2 regions of the Rhizobium sp. NZLR11 genome follow, and region 2 is predicted to be linked to the other one. Evidence: riboswitches for the same ligand, from Rfam matches in the RefSeq annotation. Region 2 holds a riboswitch; the other holds the start of a gene.
What was found. Region 2 has a riboswitch for S-adenosylmethionine ahead of metA (homoserine O-succinyltransferase). Riboswitches for the same ligand answer to the same signal wherever they lie in the genome.
Positions count from the first base shown of each region.

Region 1 (9,981 bases), on a different contig from region 2:
AAGGGCACTTCGTGGCTGCGCACTTCGAGCACGGCGCGGCTGCCGCGGCCGCCGGCCGGCGCATGGCCGAAGCCCGGATCGAAGAAGCCGGCATAATGGACGCGGAATTCGCCGACCAAGGGGTCGAACGGGGTCATTTCGGCGGCATAATCCGGCGGCACATGCACGGCCTCGCGCGAGACGAGGATATAGAACTCGTCGGGATCGAGGATCAGTTCGTTGCGGCCGCGGCTATAGAGCGGTTCCCAGAAATCGTAGATGTCGTGCTGGGCTTTCTTGTCGACATCGACGACGGCGGTGTGGTGTTTGCCGCGATAGCCGATCAGGCCGTCTTCGTCTCCGGCGAGGTCGATCGACAGAGCGATGCCGCTGCCGGACACATTCGGCTGCTTGCTGGCGACCAGCGTCTCGCTTTCATGCAGCTTCAACAGCTCCGGCTCGCTGAGCAAAGCATGGCCGACGCGGAAGCGGATCTGCGACAGGCGCGAGCCGCGGCGTACGACGATCGGGAAGGTGCGCGGGCTGATTTCCAGATAGAGCGGTCCGGAATAACCGGCCGGGATCTTGTCGAACTCCTGGGCATAGTCGGTGATGACGCGGGTGAAGATATCGAGCCGGCCGGTCGAGCTCTTCGGATTGGCCGAGGCCGACATGTCGGCCGGCAGCGCTAAGCTCTCCATCAGCGGCACGATGTAGACGCAGCCGGTTTCGAGCACCGCGCCTTCGGAAAGGTCGACCACATGCAGGCTCAGCCGGTCGAGCTTGTCGGCCACCAGATGCGAGGGGCCGGGCATGAAGCTGGCGCGCACGCGAATAGCCTTGGCGCCCAGGCGCAAATCGAGGCTTGCCGGCTGGATCTGGTCGCGGTCCAGCTCCCGTTCGGAGATCAGACGACCCGTTTCAAACAGCGCTGATATCGCGCCGTCCGCCAGAATTCCCGTTTCACGAGCCATCATGCCTCATCCATCATTTGCCGCCGACAAAACCAAACTCGGGGAATTGACGCAAGCAGCTAACAGCAGTATTGCAGAATTATCCCGTGGTGATTTGGCCGGTCGGCTTGCAGCCACGTTAAACAAGTGGCTAAAAAGACCGGGTTGAAAACCGGTCTGCTTTTGCGACCGGTTTTTTTGTTATGTGAAGGTGATGGCATGAGCAAGACCTGGCGCCCGGCAACCCAACTCGTCCACGGCGGAACCTTGCGTTCGCAATATGGCGAGACGTCCGAAGCAATCTATCTCACGCAGGGTTTCGTCTATGACACGTCGGAGGCGGCCGAAGCCCGCTTCAAGGGCGAGACGGAAGGCTACATCTACGCCCGCTACGGCAGCCCGACCAACGACATGTTCGAAAAGCGGATGTGCATGCTCGAAGGCGCGGAAGACGCCCGCGCCACCGCCTCCGGCATGGCGGCCGTCACCGCGGCGGTGCTCTGCCAGGTCAAATCAGGCGACCATATCGTCGCGGCGCGCGCGCTGTTCGGTTCCTGCCGCTGGGTTGTCGAGACATTGGCGCCGAAATACGGCATCGAGTGCACGCTGGTCGACGGCCGGGATCTTGCAAATTGGGAAAAGGCAATCCGGCCGAACACCAAGGTGTTCTTCCTGGAAAGCCCGACCAACCCGACGCTCGAAGTGGTCGATATCTCAGGTGTTGCCAAGCTCGCCAACCAGATCGGCGCCAAGGTTATCGTCGACAACGTCTTCGCCACGCCGCTTTTCCAGAAGCCGTTGGAGCTCGGCGCCCATATCGTCGTCTATTCCGCCACCAAACATATTGACGGCCAGGGCCGCTGCCTCGGCGGCGTGGTGCTGGCCGACAAGGACTGGATCGACGAGAATCTGCACGACTACTTCCGCCACACCGGCCCGGCCATGTCGCCGTTCAACGCCTGGACGCTGCTGAAGGGCATCGAGACGCTGCCGCTGCGCGTGAAGCAGCAGACTGAGAATGCGGCGAAGATCGCCGATTTTCTGGCCGAGCAAAGCAAGGTCGCCAAGGTGATCTATCCCGGCCGCAAGGACCATCCGCAGGCCGATATCATCGCCAAGCAGATGACCGGCGGCTCGACCCTCGTCGCCTTCGAGCTGAAGGGCGGCAAGGAAGCCGCCTTCGCGCTGCAGAACGCGCTCGATATCATCAAGATTTCCAACAATCTCGGCGACAGCAAGAGCCTGATCACCCATCCGGCAACCACCACCCACAAGAACCTGTCGGAGGAGGCGCGCGCCGAACTCGGCATTTCCCCGGGTACGGTCCGCCTTTCGGCCGGCATCGAGGATACCGACGACCTGATCGAGGATTTCGCCAAGGCGCTTGCCAAGGTCTCGGCCTGATCCAGGGATATTGGCGGCCGGACCTCGCTTGGGGTTCGGCTCGCCAGACCTCACCGGCGTTCGGCTCGCCGGACCTCAGCAGGTTGAGGCCGGGGGAACAAGCTCGGTCGCGCCGGCGTTCGGAAGTGGAATTGACACCGACAATTAGGCTTAACGATCGAAACACTTCGATCACGACCGTTTTAGTGACGATCAACGTTCCGTTTCTTGACGGGCAGGGCCTCTTATAAGATACGGGTAACATATCTTGACTAAGGTGCAAGGCATGTATCGCGCCCTCACAAAAGATATCGAAGTCGTCGTCGAACCATTCTATCTGGAGGAGCAATCCGATCCGGACGACGATCGCTATGTCTGGGGCTATCGGATTGTCATCAGCAACAATTCCGGCATCGCCGTTCGCCTGGTCAATCGCTATTGGAATATCACCGACCAGAATGGACAGGTGGACGAGGTCACCGGTCCGGGCGTCGTCGGCGAACAGCCGCGGCTCAGCCCCGGCGACACCTACGAATATTCCTCCGGCTGCCCACTCGACACCCCCTCCGGGCTGATGTTCGGCCATTACCAGATGGAAACGGACGAAGGCGACACCTTCGATGTCGACATTCCCGCCTTCTCGCTGGATTCACCGGGGTTGTTGCGCGTGCTCAACTGACAGGCCGGCCCGAAATCATTTTGCCCGCTTGATAGATTGCCGACACCGGCCCCTCATCCGCCTGCCGGCATCGACCGGGGTCGAGACCGGTGGCTCGACCCCGGCAAGGGTTAGGGTGAGGGGCAGATATCAGGGGCCAACCGAGCCTATTCGGCCGGCTGAAGTTCGACCGGCTCGAAGCGATAGGTGGTCGAGCAGAATTCGCAGGTGACAGCGATCTCGCCATCTTCCTGGCTGGCCTCGATCTCCTCGGCAGAGAAGCCCTTCAGCACGCCCTTGATCTTGTCACGCGAACAGCTGCAGCGATCGAAGACGGCGCGCGGTTCGTAGACGCGCACGCCGCGCTCGTGGAACAGGCGGAACAGCAGCCGCTCGGTGCCAACCAGCGGATCGGTGAGTTCATCCGCATCGATGGTCTCGACCAGCGAACGCGCTTCGGCCCAGGAATCGTCCTCGCTATGCGGGCGGCTGCCGGTGTCGCCGTCGCCGCCGTGGAGATCCGGTTGACGCATGCGCTCCGGCGCTTCCGGCAGGAACTGGGCGACAAGGCCACCTGCCCGCCAGCGATGGCGTGGCTGGCCTTCATCGTCGCGATCGAAGAGTTCGGCCGCGGCCAGACGCACGCGCGTCGGGATCTGCTCCGACTGGCGGAAGTAGACGCCGGCAATGTCCTCGAGCGTGGTGCCGTCGAGCGCGACAATACCTTGGTAGGGCTGGCCGAACTTGCCCTGGTCGATGGTGAAGGCAAGCACGCCGTGGCCGAGCAATTGCTCCGGCTCGGTTTCGCCAGCTTCAATGGCCTTGTCGAGCAGCGCCTGGTCGAAACGGGCATAGGCACGGACATTTTCCGGCGTCGAAAAATCGGCAACGAGAAGATCGACCGGGCCGTCGCCCTTGGTCTGCACGGTGAACTTGCCGTCAAACTTCAGCGAGGTGCCGAGCAGCACCGTCAGCACGACGACTTCGGCGAGCAGCCGGGCGACAGGGGCCGGATAATGATGGCGCTCGAGGATCGCGTCGAGCATCGGGCCGAGCTGGACGGCGCGGCCGCGCACATCCAGCCCGTCCACCTGAAAGGGGACGACATGGTCATCGCCGGCGAAATCGAACTGGCCGAGGGCGGCTGCAGCTTCTGCCATGGATTCACTCCTAGTTTTCAAGCGAAAGGACAGGGTGCTCTTCGCTCGCGCGGCCACGCGTTTTTCGCACGCGGCGTCCGATTATGGTTCAGATCGCGCCCAGGCACCAAGCAAGAATCGACTTCTGCGCATGAAGACGGTTTTCCGCTTCATCGAAGACCACGGATTGCGGACCATCGATCACGTCGTCCGTCACTTCCTCACCGCGATGAGCGGGCAGGCAATGCATGAACAATGCATCATTGCCGGCCTTCGCCATCAAGGCCGCGTTGACCTGGTAAGGCTGAAAGACATTGTGACCCCGGGCCCGATGTTCCTGATTCATGGAGACCCAGGTATCGGTCACCACGCAATCGACGCCTTCGACCGCACGGTCGGCATCATGGCAGAGCATGATTTCGGCGCCCTCATTGCGGGCCCAGTTCAGATAGTGATCCTTAGGCTCCGAGCCAAGGGGCACCGCCATGTTCATGCGATAGCCGAAGCGGGCGGCGCCTTCGACCAGCGAATGCAGCACATTGTTGCCGTCGCCGGTCCAGGCGATGGTCTTTCCCTTGATCGGGCCGCGATGCTCTTCGAAGGTCATGATATCGGCCATGATCTGGCAGGGATGGGTGTCATCCGTCAGCGCGTTGATCACAGGCACGGTCGCATGTTCGGCAAGCTCCACCAGGCGCGAATGCTCGGTAGTGCGGATCATGATCGCATCGACATAACGCGACAGAACCTTGGCGGTGTCGCCGATCGTCTCGGCGCGGCCGAGCTGCATCTCGGTGCCGGACAGGAACAGCGTTTCGCCGCCGAGCTGGCGCATGCCGACATCGAAGGAGACGCGGGTGCGCGTCGACGGCTTCTCGAAGATCATCGCCAGCATCTTGCCGGCGAGCGGCTTGTCGCCCGTGCCGGCCTTGAAGGCCTGCTTGCGGGCGAGCGCATCGTTCATGATGGTTCTGAGATCGGCTGAGGTGACCGCGGAAAGATCGAGGAAATGTTTGGGAGCCATGTTCTTACCTGTGCTGCGCCCGAAGGCGGCAATCTCTTCAAGCCGTTTTCTTGACCTTCGCGGCGCGAATGCTCTCGGCGGCGCGCTCGATGCGGTCAAGGCCCTCTCGGGCTTCCTCGGCGGTGACGACGAGGGGCGGAAGAAGGCGGATGACGTTATCGCCGGCGGGTATGCCGAGCAGATGGGCGGCGCGGATCGCCTGCAGCAATTCGGCCGAGGGAATAGCAGCCTTGATGCCGAGCAACAGCCCCTCGCCTCTGATATCCTCGATCACATCGGGATAGCGATCCTTCAGCGAGGCGAGGCCCTGGCGGAAGACGAGTGCTACGTCGCGCACCTGCTGGAGGAAGCCATCGGCGAGGATGATGTCGAGCACGGCGCTGCCGACGGCCATGGCGAGCGGATTGCCGCCATAGGTCGAGCCATGCGTGCCGGCCTTCATGCCGGAGGCGGCCTCTGAAGTAGCAAGGCAGGCGCCGAGCGGGAAACCACCGCCGATGCCCTTGGCAACCGCCATGATGTCGGGCGTGACGCCCGACCATTCATGGGCAAAGAACCTGCCGGTGCGGCCAACGCCGGTCTGGACCTCGTCGAGGATCAACAGCAGGCCGTTTTCGTCGCAAATCTGGCGAAGCGCCTTCATGAATTCGGGGGTGGCAGGACGCACGCCGCCCTCGCCCTGCACCGGCTCGATGAGGATTGCCGCCGTCGCATCGGTGATCGCGGCGCGGACCGCTTCGATGTCGCCGAACGCCACCTGATCGAAACCCGGCGCCTTGGGGCCGAAGCCTTCGAGATATTTCTCCTGGCCACCGGCGGCGATTGTCGCGAGCGTCCGCCCATGGAAGGCGCCCTCGAAGGTGATGATATGGAAGCGCTCGGGATGGCCGTTGGAAAACTGATAACGGCGCGCCGTCTTGATCGCGCATTCGAGCGCTTCAGCACCCGAATTGGTGAAGAACACCTTGTCGGCGAAGGTGGCGTCGGTCAGCCGTTTGGCCAAACGCTCCTGGCCGGGGATCTCATAGATGTTGGAGAGGTGCCAGACCTTGTCGGCCTGCTCCTTCAGCGCGCCGACCACATGCGGATTGCCGTGGCCGACCGAGGTGACGGCAACACCGGCGCCGAAATCGAGATAACGTTCGCCGCTTTCGGTGATCAGCCACACGCCCTCGCCTCGCTCGAACCGCAGCGGGGCACGAGAGTAGGTGTCATAAAGCGGCGCGGCTTCAGCCATGGCGCGGTCTCCCGATCAGAGTTATCAAGCAACGGACTCCGGCTAAGAAAACCAGGCCCGAAAAATTAAAAATGCCGCCTTGCGGCGGCCAGCGGTACTATTTCCTTTTCGCGCTGCAATGTCAACAAAACTGCGCCCTTAGCGCATGCAGCAAGGTTGTACAGCGGTGTTTTCGACCTTCAACAGGCTTTATTGCAGAAATGACACGCTGGGGCAGCAAGTTGGGGAAAACTCCGAATTCGATTCATCCGGATTCATGCGACTCTTGTCACGGAGTCACGCTCACACTAGGTTAAAGTTCAATTACTAGACTGCATGCGGCGGAACTAGTCACCAAAATTGATCAAGCGTTTCTTGTTTCGGAGCTTCCGAGGCAACGGTGAGGGATTCTGCCATCACCAACGCAGAAGGTGGAGACAGGGCATGAACTGGACAGACGAGCGGGTCGAGAAACTCAAGAAGCTTTGGGCCGAAGGACTGAGCGCCAGCCAGATCGCGGCGCAACTTGGCGGTGTCAGCAGAAACGCTGTAATCGGCAAGGTGCACCGCCTGAGCCTTCCGGGCCGCGCCAAGGCCGGCGGCACGGCCGCCACGGCCCGAACGCCGAAACGCAATACATCGGCGCCGCGCGCGCCGAACTTCGCCTCTCGGATCACCACCCGCACCGTTACCCGCCAGCAGGGCGCAACGATGCTGAAGGAAGAGATCGAGATCGAAACGGTCGAGGAAATGGAATACGTGCCGAAAGGCAACGTGGTCGTGCCGATCTCCCGCCGCCTCGGCCTGACGGAACTGACCGAACGCACTTGCAAGTGGCCGGTCGGCGATCCGCTGAAGGATGACTTCCACTTCTGCGGCTGCGAGTCCCCCGACAATTCACCCTATTGCGGCTATCACCAGAAACTCGCCTACCAGCCCGTCAACGAACGCCGCCGGGCGGCAGCGCGGGCGAGCTGAACGGGTGACATTGTCGACATGCAAAAACGGGCTGGAAGGCCCGTTTTTTTATGTGAGTACGTTGGGTGTGGCTGCCCCTCATCCGCCTGCCGGCACCGACCGGGGTCGAGACGAGTGGCTCGACCCCGGTCGGGTTAGGGTGAGGGGCAGAGCTTGCTCGACTTTATCGGAAACCCCTCAGGCTTCCATCGAATAGCCGGCGCCGCGGACGGTGCGGATGACGTCTTGCATGTTGGAGAAGTTCAGCGCCTTGCGCAGGCGGCCGACATGGACGTCGACGGTGCGTTCGTCGACATAGATATCGTGGCCCCAGACGCCGTCGAGAAGCTGCGAGCGGGAGAAGACCCGGCTCGGCGACGACATCAGGAATTCCAGCAGGCGGAATTCGGTGGGGCCGAGGCGGACTTCGCGGCTTTTGCGATGGACGCGATGGGTTTCGCGGTCGAGTTCGATATCGCCGCATTTCAGCACCGTCGACAGCACCTCGGGACGGGCGCGGCGTAGCATCGCCTTGACGCGGGCAACGAGCTCCGGGGTCGAGAACGGCTTGACGACGTAATCGTCGGCCCCGGTCGACAGTCCGCGGACGCGCTCGCTCTCTTCGCCGCGCGCCGTCAGCATGATGATCGGCAGACGTTCGGTTTCCGGCCGCATGCGCAGGCGCCGGCAGAGTTCGATGCCGGAGACGCCGGGCAGCATCCAATCGAGGATGAGCAGGTCGGGCGTGCGCTCCTGAAGCCTGATTTCGGCTTCGTCGCCACGAAGGATAGTATCGACCTCGAAGCCTTCCGCTTCGAGATTGTAGCGAAGAAGCACGCTCAAGGCTTCCTCGTCTTCAACAACTGCAACTCTCGGGATCATGCCTGTCGGTCTCCTCGCGCATGTTCCTTAAACCGGGGTGATTTAAGCAATGCATCCTGCGCAAATTCAGAAAGGTGGCTGCGACCTCTTTGCGCGCCCGGATGGGCGCGCACGCAACGGCTAGTATGGGCTTTATTCCGTGACCGCGCCGACGGTGTTGGCGCTGTCGTCTTTCGGACGGTCACCTTCCGGCTGTGCGCCGGTCGCCATGTAGTAGATCGTCTCGGCGATGTTGGTGGCGTGGTCGCCGATGCGCTCGATGTTCTTGGCGCAGAAGAGCAGATGCGTGCAGCTGGTGATGTTGCGCGGATCTTCCATCATGTAGGTCAGCAGCTCGCGGAACAGCGAGGTGTACATCGCGTCGATCTCGTTGTCGCGTTCACGGATCGCATTGGCCTTGTCGGCGGAGCGCGTCGTGTAGACGTCGAGCACTTCCTTGAGCTGGACGAGCGCCAGCTCGGACAGATGCTCGAGACCGCGGGCGAGCTTGCGCGGAACGCCGGTGCTCTGCACGGCGATGACGCGCTTGGCGGTGTTCTTGCCGAGGTCGCCGACGCGTTCGAGATCGGCGGCGATGCGGATCGAACCCATGATTTCGCGCAGGTCCGAGGCCATCGGTTGACGGCGGGCGATGGTAACGATCGCCTTGTCGCCGATTTCTCGCTCGGCGTGATCGAGGATCACATCGTCGGAGATGACCTTCTGCGCCAGCGCGGTATCGCCGTTGACGAGCGCCCGGACGGCCTCGCTGACCATCTGCTCGGCCAGGCCGCCCATTTCGGAAATCCGCCTGGACAGGAACTTCAGATCATCATCATAGGCAGAAAAAATATGTGTCGATGCCATGGGGCTTTATCCTCGAATAACGGGAAGGCTTGGTGTCGCCAAAATCAACCGAAGCGACCCATGATGTAGTCCTGGGTGCGCGGATCGTCGGGATTGGTGAACATCTTGTCGGTGTCGTTCTCCTCGACGAGATTGCCGAGGTGGAACATGGCGGTGCGCTGCGAGACGCGCGCGGCCTGCTGCATGGAGTGGGTGACGATGACGATCGTGTAGTTCTCGCGCAGTTCGTGGATCAGTTCCTCGACCTTGGCGGTGGCGATCGGGTCGAGCGCCGAGCAGGGCTCGTCCATCAGGATGACTTCAGGGCTGACGGCGACGGCGCGGGCAATGCAGAGGCGCTGCTGCTGACCGCCGGACAGGCCGGTGCCGGATTCATGCACGCGGTCCTTGACCTCGTTCCAGAGGCCGGCACGCTGCAGGCTGGTCTCGACGATCTGGTCGAGATCGGCCTTCGACTTGGCAAGGCCATGGATGCGCGGGCCGTAGGAGACGTTTTCATAGATCGTCTTCGGGAACGGGTTCGGCTTCTGGAAGACCATGCCGACGCGGGCGCGAAGTTCGACGACGTCGATATCGGGATCATAGATATCGTCGGTATCAAGCGTGATCTTGCCGGTGACCCGGCAGCCGTCGATCGTGTCGTTCATGCGGTTTAGGCTCCGCAGGAAGGTCGACTTGCCGCAGCCGGACGGGCCGATCAGCGCGGTTACGGTGTTTTCGCGGATGTTCAGGTTCACATCGAAAAGCGCGCGCTTCTCGCCATAGTAAACCGAGACATCCTTGCCGATCATCTTATAAGGGACGTTGCTCATCTTCTGATCCAGCGCTTTTTCAACTGCAGCTTCCGTCAACATGTTCATGATGTGTAACTCCGTTTACCAGCGGCGCTCGAAGCGACGACGCAAGAGGATGGCGCCCATGTTCATGACGATCAGGAACAGGAG
Region 1 is NZ_JABDWD010000024.1:16,536-26,516, reverse strand. It holds gene HJB83_RS29060 (2'-deoxycytidine 5'-triphosphate deaminase) at 1-956, opposite strand, end outside; SAM riboswitch at 1,030-1,108, shown strand; gene HJB83_RS29055 (O-succinylhomoserine sulfhydrylase) at 1,152-2,336, shown strand; gene apaG (Co2+/Mg2+ efflux protein ApaG) at 2,602-2,994, shown strand; gene HJB83_RS29045 (Hsp33 family molecular chaperone) at 3,141-4,133, opposite strand; gene argF (ornithine carbamoyltransferase) at 4,222-5,136, opposite strand; gene HJB83_RS29035 (aspartate aminotransferase family protein) at 5,174-6,373, opposite strand; gene HJB83_RS29030 (GcrA family cell cycle regulator) at 6,797-7,330, shown strand; gene phoB (phosphate regulon transcriptional regulator PhoB) at 7,508-8,191, opposite strand; gene phoU (phosphate signaling complex protein PhoU) at 8,324-9,037, opposite strand; gene pstB (phosphate ABC transporter ATP-binding protein PstB) at 9,082-9,897, opposite strand; gene pstA (phosphate ABC transporter permease PstA) at 9,913-9,981, opposite strand, start outside.
Region 1: linked by a shared signal. The riboswitch ahead of HJB83_RS29055 (O-succinylhomoserine sulfhydrylase) and the one ahead of metA (homoserine O-succinyltransferase) in region 2 are both predicted to bind S-adenosylmethionine.

Region 2 (9,981 bases):
CGATCGGATCGGCGCGTTCTTCTCGGGCGATCGTGAGTTCGGCTATGTCAGGCACGAATTGCCGTGCGATCGGATCATCAGGATCGGTGAGGTCGATGAGCTCGCTGATCACAGGTGTCAGCGCGATCGCGTAACGCGCCGCAACCTGCTCGAGCGTTGCGCGATCGGCGGGCGCGACCAGCCCTGCCATCACCAGATCGTCGACGCTTTTGAGCGGTTTGACGGCATTCATCTTCCGTACTCCGCAACCGGCGCCCAGAGCACCTGATCGATGCGCGATGCTCCCGTCGCGAGCATCACCAGCCGGTCGAAGCCGAGCGCGATGCCGCTTGCCTCACGCATCAGCGAAACTGCGGCAAGGAAATCCTCGTCGATCGGATAGGTTTCGTCGTAGACACGCGCCTTCTCGGCCATTTCGATCTCGAACCGCCGGCGCTGTTCGGCGGCATTGGTGAGCTCGCCGAAGCCGTTCGCAAGCTCGACGCCGCAGGCGTAGAGTTCGAACCGCTCGGCAACCCTCTGATCGCGTGGCGAGGGACGCGCAAGTGCAGCCTCCGAGATCGGATATTCGTCGAGGATGGTGATGCGGCCGAAGCCGAGATGCGGCTCGATCTTTTCGACCAGCACCCGGCTGAACAGATCGGCCCAGCCATCGTCATCGGCAACACGCATGCCGGCGCGCTTCATCTCTGCCGCCAGATGATCGCGATCGGTCGACCCGTCGGCGGCGACCGAGGCGAGAAGATCGATGCCGGCATGACGCTCGAATGCTTCGGCAACGCCAATCCGCTCCGGACCGGCGAAGGGATCGCTTTCGCCACCGCGATAGGCAAGTTTTTCAGTCTTTACCGTTTCGGCCGCGAGCGCCAGGATCCGCACACAATCCATCATCAGGCTCTCGTAGCTTTCGCCGGCCCGATACCATTCAAGCATGGTGAATTCAGGATGGTGCAGCGGCCCGCGCTCGCGATTGCGATAGACATGGGCAAAACACGAGATGCGCTCCTCACCCGCCGCAAGCAACTTCTTGCAGGCGAATTCCGGCGAGGTGTGCAGATAGAATGGCGCCTTTTGCCCGTCCGTCGTCAGTGCTTCGGTGGCGAAGGCATGCAGATGCGCCTCGTTGCCCGGGGAGATCTGCAGCACCGCCGTATCCACCTCGATGAAATCCTCGCGCGCGAAAAACCCGCGCAACGCCGCCTGGATCGCATTGCGCCCGATCAGGAACGGACGGCGATCGGCGTGTACGGACGGGTTCCACCAGGGGGACACTTTCGCCGAAGAGTTCATTCCAAGCTTTCTTCGCCGGAGAAGCCGGTATGGGGATGGCTATTTCCCGGATTTTAGGTTAGTTGCGCCCCCAAAGAAAAATATTTGCGTCTTCGAGGCGTCTCGGCAGTTCTCTACGACGCCGAAAGCCGAGTTACAAGGAAGTCTTATGGTCAAGGTCATCGCCTCTTCGGTCCGCAAGGGCAACGTTCTCGACGTCGACGGCAAGCTTTACGTCGTTCTCACCGCTCAGAACTTTCATCCGGGCAAGGGTACGCCGGTCACCCAGGTCGACATGCGCCGCATCGTTGACGGCGTGAAGGTTGCTGAGCGTTGGCGCACCACCGAACAGGTCGAGCGCGCCTTCGTCGAGGACGTGTCCTTCCAGTACCTCTATCAAGACGGCGAAGGCTTCCACTTCATGAACCCGAGCAACTACGATCAGGTCGTGGTTGATGTCGACACTATGGGCGATCAGAAGGTCTATCTGCAGGAAGGCATGTCCTGCATCCTCTCGATCTATGAAGGCCTTCCGCTGGCACTCGAGCTGCCTCGCCACGTCACGCTTGAGATCACCGAGACGGAACCGGTCGTCAAGGGCCAGACGGCATCGTCCTCCTACAAGCCGGCCATCCTGTCGAACGGCGTGCGCGCCATGGTGCCGCCGCACATCAATGCCGGCACTCGCGTCGTCATCGCGACGGAAGACAATTCCTACGTCGAACGCGCCAAGGACTGATCCCTGGTTCATTCCATACAAAAGGCCGGTTCCGACCGGCTTTTTTGTGTCCGCCGCCAACAATGCTGATCAGAGATGCGGGTTGCGCGGCCGGTATTTCTGGACAAGCTTCTGGTTGATCTCGGCTGCACCCGGCATGTTGGCGCTGAGATAAACCGGCGCATCGCCGGATTTCGAAAGCTCGGAGGCGACCTCGGCGAAGATCGCATTGATGACCGTCACCCCGACCGCCGTCGAGACCGGCCCGACCCGAAGCCCCGTGCCTTCGAGGTCGAGAACGGCGTCACCCGGTGGCAGCCCATTGTCGAGCACCACATCGGCCGCGTCGGCGAGCCGCCGGCGGCCATTGGCGATCGCTGAGGAATAGGCGATCGAAGTGATGGCAATCACCTTTGCGCCGATTTCTCGCGCGTAGTCGGCGGCTTCGATCGGCGCGGCATTGACGCCCGAATTGGAGGCGATGATGATGACATCGCCCGGCTGCATGCCGTAACGCTCCAACATGGGCCGAACCAGGCCCTGCGTGCGTTCATAGACCGAACTGATGACCGCACCCTCATGCAGCATCGCCGAGCCGACGAGCACCGGCACGGTGAAGGCGAGCCCGCCGGCACGATAGTGCACCTCTTCCGCCAGCATATGCGAATGGCCAGTGCCGAAGACATAGACGCGCTTGTCGCCGTGGGCAGCATCGAGGATAACCGCCGCCGCCTGCGCCATCGGCTCGGCAAGCGTCTGCTTCAATTCTTCCAGCCGGCCGATCAGGTTGGAGAAATAGGCATCCGTGATGTCAGTCATCCCACTTCTCCTTGAGTCAAGCCGCTTCGCCGCTGAGCCAGGTGGCGGTGACCGAGAGCGCATCGGTGAGATGCACGAGATCGGCGCGCGCGCCTGGTGCGAGATGGCCGCGATCGCCCAGTCTGAGAAAGCGGGCGGGATAAAGCGTTGCCATGCGCAAAGCCTCGGCCAGCGTCAGATCGAGATAGGTGACGCCGTAGCGAATCGTCGAGATCATGTCGACGTCGGAACCGGCCAGCGTGCCGTCGGATAGTACCAGCTTCGAGCAGAACCCGCCCCGTTCGCGCCGGACGGCGCGCCCGTTCAGCGTGAACGAATCCTTCTCCGACCCGACGAGCGACATCGCATCGGTGACGAAAAACAGTCTGCCTTCGCCGCGTTTGGCACGCAGCGCCGTGCGCAAAGCCTTCGGATCGACATGGTGACCATCGGCAATGACGCCGCACCAGATCGAGGGATGATCGATCGCCGCGCCGACGAGACCGGGGGTACGGTGTCCGAGCTGGCTCATGGCGTTGAAGAGGTGCGTGACGCCGCGCGCTCCGGCATCGAAACGTTGTTCCGCTGCCTCGCTCGAACAATCGGAATGACCGATACTGACGGTGACGCCGGCTTCGGCAAGCTCACGCACCTGGGCAACCGTCACCTGCTCGGCAGCCATGGTGACGAGCAGCGTGCCGATCGCCTCGCGTGCCCGGATGAAGGCCTTGACGTCTCGATCCTCGACCGGCCGCATCAGTTCGGCCAGATGCGCACCCTTGCGCGCAGGCGCCAGATGCGGGCCTTCGAGATGCAAGCCGGCGACGCCACGGTTCGCCTTCACCGCCTCCTTGGCGGCCTCGATTGCGGCAATGGATGCCTCGGACGTGTCGGTGATCAGCGTCGGCAAGAGCGATGTCGTGCCATAGGGCCGGTGTCCAGCAGCGATGATCTCCATCGAGGTGACGGAAGGCTCGTCGTTCAGCATCCGCCCGGCGCCGCCATTGACCTGCGCATCGATGAAGCCGGCCGACAGAACCCCGCCGGCAAGCGTCACCGTCTCGCCGTCCGGCAGATCGTTTCCAGCAGCGATCGCCTCGACGCGGCCGTCGGCAACGATGAGTGCTTTCTCGTCATGGAAGCGCTCGCCATCGAAGATGCGGGCGCCGATGAAGATCTTGCGGACCATCAGACCGTCTCCGTCACCTTGAGCAGGTTCGCCGGCTTGTCGGGATCGAAGCCCTTGCGGCGCGTCACCGACTCGATCAGCCGGTAATAGACGAGCAGCGACACCAGCGGATCGATAAGGCCATTGCCCGTCGTCGGCACGCGCAGATTGACCCCGGAAAGCGGCTGCGTGGAGAAACCGACGGTGGTGGCGCCGAGCTTCTGCAGGCGCTCCAGCGCTTGAACGTTGTTGACGAAGGCCGCATCGTCGGGCGCAAAGGCGATGATCGGAAAGCCCGGCTGCACCAGGCGCATCGGGCCGTGCATCAGTTCCGCCAGCGAGAAGGCCTCGGCATGCAGGCCGGAGGTTTCCTTGGCCTTCAGCGCCGCTTCGAGCCCGATTGCAAAGGCCGGGCCGCGGCCGGCCATATAGAGCGAGGTCGCATTGAAAAGCACCTCCTCGGCTGCCGCCGTGTCGATCCCGGCGGTTGCCGAAAGCGCCTCCGGCAGCCTGCCAAGCGCAGCCTGTAGGTCGGACGCGCCGCCGACCGCAACGGTCACGCCGGCAAGGGCGGCGACGGAAGCGATAAAGGATTTGGTCGCCGCGACGCTCTTTTCCGCGCCGGCATTAAGCCCGAGAACGATATCGGCTTGCTTGCCAAGCGGACTGTCGGCGACGTTGACAACGGCAATCGTCGTCGCCCCGCCCCTTTTGGCCGCATCCTGCAATGCGATGATGTCGGGGCTTGCACCCGACTGCGAGACGGTGAAATGCACACCCCCCTTCAGATGCAGCGCGGCACCGTAGACCGAAGCGATCGACGGGCCGACCGAGGCGACCGGGACGCCGCAGGTGATCTCGAAGAGGTATTTGAAGAAGGTGGCGGCATGGTCCGAGGAGCCACGCGCCGCCGTCGTTACCACGCTCGGGCGGGAGGACGAAAACAGCCGGGCGATCTCGGCAAAGGCCGGCTTTTCCTTTTCGAGAAGCGTGGCCACCACCTCTGGGGATTGGCCGGCTTCCTGCAGCATCAACGACTGGTTCTCATTCATAGGTCATCTCCGATTCTCAATTCGGCAACGAAATCATAGGCATCGCCGCGATAGTGCGAGCGGGTGTACTCAACGACGCGCTGGTCTTCCAGGCGCGAGACGCGTTCGATCAGCAGCGCCGGCGCGCCTGATTTGACGTTCAGGATCGCCGCTGAGGACGGATCGAGCGTAACTGCGGTCAGCCGCTGCAGCGCACGTACGGGCTTGTGACCGTTGGCCGCCAGCGCATCATAGAGCGACCCCTCGCCGCCGGGATCGCCGCCTAAGAATTTGATCGGCACCACGGCGCGTTCGATCGCAAGCGGCAGGCCGTCGGCGAGACGCAGCCGGTCAAGCCTCAACACCGGCTCGTCGCCGCCAAGGCCCAGCAGGAAGGATTCCTCCGGCGACGGCGTATTGACCGCCCGCGACAAGATCCGCGCGGCTGGCAGACGCCCACGCGAACGCATGTCGGCGGAGAAGGAGGAAAGCCGCCAGAGCGACTGCTCCATACGCTCCACTCTGCTCGATACGAAGGTACCGCTTCCGTGGCGCGATTCCAGTGCACCTGAAGCCATCAGATCGCGATAGGCGGTGCGCACGGTGACACGGCCGAGCTTCAAGGCCTCGGCAAGGTCGCGCTCCCCTGGCAGCGCCGTGCCAGGCTTCAGCAGGCCTTCCTGAATAAGGCCGGTCAGCGCCTGCGCCAGCCGCTTATAGAGCGGGCCGGACAACGCCTCGTCACGCAGGCCGCGGTTGTTCAGTTCCGCTATCAGACTGGTTCTATCCATAAGCACACAATAGAACCTATCTAGAACCAATCCACAAGGCGGAATCGCACCCGGCCAAGAAAAAACCTCCCCGGAGACCGGAGAGGTTCATAGCACTGATGCATGTCGCCCAGAAGGGCGCAGCGGTTCCGGGATAACGACATGCATAAAAACAAAGGACTAAAGCGCGTCGCATGAATCAAATTTGATGCGACGCGCTTTAGAATTTGACAACCGTGCGTCCATAGAGCCGTGCGTCTGAAAAAGACGTCAGCTCTTGGTGAAGATATAGTCCGTCTCCTGGCGCAACACTTCGCCGGGGCGCAGCACCGCATTCGGGAAACCTTGGTGATTGACGGCATCCGGCCAGACCTGCGTCTCCAGGCAGAAGCCAGCAAACGGGCCGTACTTGCGCCCGCCGATGCCGGGAGCGCCGGTATCCAGTTTGAAACCGGCATAGAACTGCACGCCCGGCTCGGTGCTGCGCACTTCCAGCGACACACCGGAATACAGGCTGCGGGCAAGCGCGACGCTGCGCTTGGCGGTGCGCTCGCCGGACAGGCAAAAATTATGGTCGTACAAGGCCTGTTCGCTGCCGACGAAACGCTTCATCGGCGCCATCTCGCGGAAATCGAATTCCGTGCCCTCGACGGAACGGATCTCGCCGGTCGGCACCTGTTTCTCGTCGGTCGGCAGATAGTGGTCGGCAGCGATCATGATGTCGTGGCCAAGCGCATCTTCACGGCCGTCGAGATTGAAATAGGCGTGCTGGCAGACATTGGCGAGCGTCGGCTGGTCGCTGGTCGATTCATAGATCACCGACAGTTCGCCGTTGCCGTGCACCCAGAAGGTTGCCTGGATGGTGCAATTGCCGGGATAGCCGGCGCGGCCATCGGGATCGACAATCTTCAGCACCACCCGGTCGACCTCATGCTCGACGACCGTCCAGTTGCGTTTGGCGATATTGTCGCTGCCGCCATGCAGATGGGTGACGCCATTTTCGTTCAGCTCGAGCTGGCAGTCCTTGCCGTCGAGCGTGAAGGCGCCGCCACCGACACGGTTGGCGCAGCGGCCCGGCGTCGCGCCAAAATAGGCCGAATGGAGCGGGTAGCTGTCAAAATCGTCGAAACCGAGCTGCAGTGGGGCCTCATGTCCCTTAAGACGCAGATCCTGGATGACCGCGCCCCAGGTGATGATCTTGGCCGTCAGCCCGCCGCCCTTGATCTCGACGCGATAGACGGTCTCGCCTGCCTTCGTCTGCCCGAAAACTTCCCGCTCCAACTTATCCGACATGATCGACCGTCCATTCTCATTCAAAGTTTTTCAGCGTTGTGCGTCACAAAGACCCACAACGCTTTCGGTTTCAGGAGCGGAACCTGCCCGCATTTGCTCCAAACCGCAACCGGTCGGATCAGAAGAAACGCCCCGGCATCGGCCGAGGCGCAGTCCGACGCTTCAGAGGTCCGTGCCGATCTCCTCCACATCAAAGGGGGTCGTCTGGTAGATCTCGTTGATCCAGTTGCCGAACAGGAGATGCGCATGGCTGCGCCAGCGGTTCTGCGGCGTCAGCGCCGGATCATTATGCGGGAAGTAGTTGTGCGGCATCTTGATCGGCACGCCGGCGTTGACGTCGCGGAAATACTCGTCGGAAAGCGATGTGGAATCATATTCGACATGATTGAACATGTAGAGCCGCCGCCCCCTCCTTTCGTGCACGAGGCAGACACCCATCTCGCCTGATTCCATCAGGATCTCCAGGCTTTCGGATGGCTCGATATCGGCGCGGCGCACCTCGGTCCAACGCGACACTGGCACCTCGAAATTGTCGGAAAAGCCGTTGAGATAGATGGAGGATGGCTTCAGGTTCCGGTGGCGGTAGATGCCGAAGGCCTTTTCTTTCAACTCGTATTTCGGAACACCGTGGAAATGATAGATCGCCGCCATCGCGCCCCAGCAGACGTTCATCGTCGAATGCACGTTCGTTTCCGTCCAGTCGAGAATCTGCTGCATTTCCGGCCAATAGGTGACGTCTTCATAGGGCAAAAGCTCGATCGGCGCCCCGGTGATGATGAAACCGTCGAACTTGCGGTGCTTCACTTCCTCCCAGGTCTGGTAGAAGGCGAGCAGATGATCTTCGGACGTGTTCTTCGCCTTGTGGCCGCCGATGCGGATCAGCGACAGCTCGACCTGCAGTGGCGAGGCGCCGACGAGTCGGGCTATCTGTAGTTCGGTCTTGATCTTGTTCGGCATAAGGTTGAGCAGCCCGATCTGCAGCGGTCGGATATCCTGACGGATCGCCAACGTCTCGGTCATCACCCGCACACCCTCTTGAACCAGGGTTTCGAAGGCGGGCAGCGTATCGGGGATCTTGATGGGCATTGCGGTCACTCGATCAAAAAAACAAAAAACCGGCGGCGAAAAAAATCGCTACCGGTCCGCACGCGGCCCTTTAGCGACTTTTTTAACGTGGCTGCAAGCCGGCCGGCCAAATCACCACGGAGCTTTAATTAGCCCCAGTCGGACCGCGAATCAACTGCCGAATGCACGCAGGAGCGATGCATGCAAGCATCATCACAGTTTAATGACTGATAGAATCTGTTGATAGACCGGTAACGCCACCATGTTAATAATGGTAAGCATGGGCGATGTTGGAAAAGCGTAATGGCAGATAAGATCGAGGGGAGGCCGGGCATCCGAAGGCACGATAGGGTGGGGTATGATCTCAGCCTGACGAATCGCCTCGGGGTTATGTTCTCCGCATTCTGGAATTCGCAAGTGCGTGGCAAGGTGCTGTTTCTGGCGACCGTGCTGATCCTCGTCATCCTGTTGACGTCCTACGGCCAGGTCATCCTCAATCAGTGGAATGCTCCCTTCTACGACTCGCTGGAGCGCCGCGATCTCGGTGAATTCTTCCACCAGCTCGAAATCTTCGCGATGATCGCCGGCACGCTGCTGCTGCTCAACGTGCTGCAGGCATGGCTGAATCAGATGACCGCGCTCTATATGCGCGAGGGCCTGTCGCGCGACCTCGTCGATCAGTGGCTGAAGCGCAAGCGGGCACTGCGGCTTGCTTCGAGCGGTCTGATCGGCGTCAATCCGGACCAGCGCCTGCATGAGGATTCCCGCAACCTCGCCGAAAGCACGACAGGGCTCGTTCTCGGCCTGCTGCAGTCGACCATTCTTCTGGTGAGCTTCATCGGCGTGCTCTGGGAGCTTTCCAGCGGCTTCATCTTCCACATCAGCGGCCACAGCTTCTCCATTCCCGGCTACATGGTCTGGGCGGCGATTTTCTACGCCGCCTCCGCCTCGGTGCTGAGCCAGGTCGTCGGCCGCAAACTGGTCAAGCTGAATGCCGACCGCTTCTCGAAGGAGGCCGAGCTTCGCTTCACGCTGATGCACGCCAACGAGAACATGCCGGCAATCACCGTTGCCCGCGGCGAGGAGAATGAGCGCCGGCGCATCAACACCGATATCAGCTCGGTACTGAGGGTCGTCAAGCGGCTCGCCATGGCCAATACCAACCTCACCTGGGTTTCGGCCGGCTACGGCTGGCTGGTGATCGTCATCCCGATCATCGTCGCCGCCCCCGCCTATTTCTCCGGCGGCCTCACCCTCGGCCAGCTGATGATGTCGGTCGGCGCCTTCAATCAGGTCAACACGGCGCTGCGCTGGTATGTCGCCAATTTTGGCCCGATCGCCGAATGGCGCGCGACACTGATGCGCGTCACCGATTTCCGCCAGGCGCTGCTCGACATGGAGGAGGAATTCGCCCAGAAGGACGGCATCGCCTATGAAAACACCGCGCCCGACACGCTGACGTTGAAGGATGTGGTGATCGTTGCCAAGATCGGTGAAGAGATCGACGAATGCGGCGGTTTCCGCCTGCGTGAAACCGATGTCGTGATCAAGGCCGGCGAAAAAATCATGATCAACGGCGATCACAGCGTCAACCGCAAGCTACTCTTCCAGGCGATGGCCGGCCTCTGGCCGTGCGGCAGCGGCACGATGGGCCTGCCGCCGATCGACGACATGCTGTTCGTCCCGCAGATCGCTTATGTTCCCGGCGGCACGCTGCGCGAGGCGCTGGCCTTTCCCGCAAGTCCTGATGCCTACGAGCGAGCCGCTGTCGAGACGGCCCTCGACAGAGCCGGCCTGCATTCGCTGATCGCAAGGCTCGATACCCGCGCCCGTTGGGACAAGCTGCTCGACAGCGATGAACAGAAGGCG
Region 2 is NZ_JABDWD010000006.1:204,561-214,541, reverse strand. It holds gene HJB83_RS13045 (lysine-2,3-aminomutase-like protein) at 1-232, opposite strand, end outside; gene epmA (EF-P lysine aminoacylase EpmA) at 229-1,290, opposite strand; gene efp (elongation factor P) at 1,439-2,008, shown strand; gene HJB83_RS13030 (SIS domain-containing protein) at 2,078-2,806, opposite strand; gene nagA (N-acetylglucosamine-6-phosphate deacetylase) at 2,823-3,974, opposite strand; gene HJB83_RS13020 (SIS domain-containing protein) at 3,974-5,005, opposite strand; gene HJB83_RS13015 (GntR family transcriptional regulator) at 5,002-5,775, opposite strand; gene HJB83_RS13010 (aldose epimerase family protein) at 6,025-7,047, opposite strand; gene metA (homoserine O-succinyltransferase) at 7,210-8,133, opposite strand; SAM riboswitch at 8,184-8,261, opposite strand; gene HJB83_RS13000 (ABC transporter ATP-binding protein/permease) at 8,416-9,981, shown strand, end outside.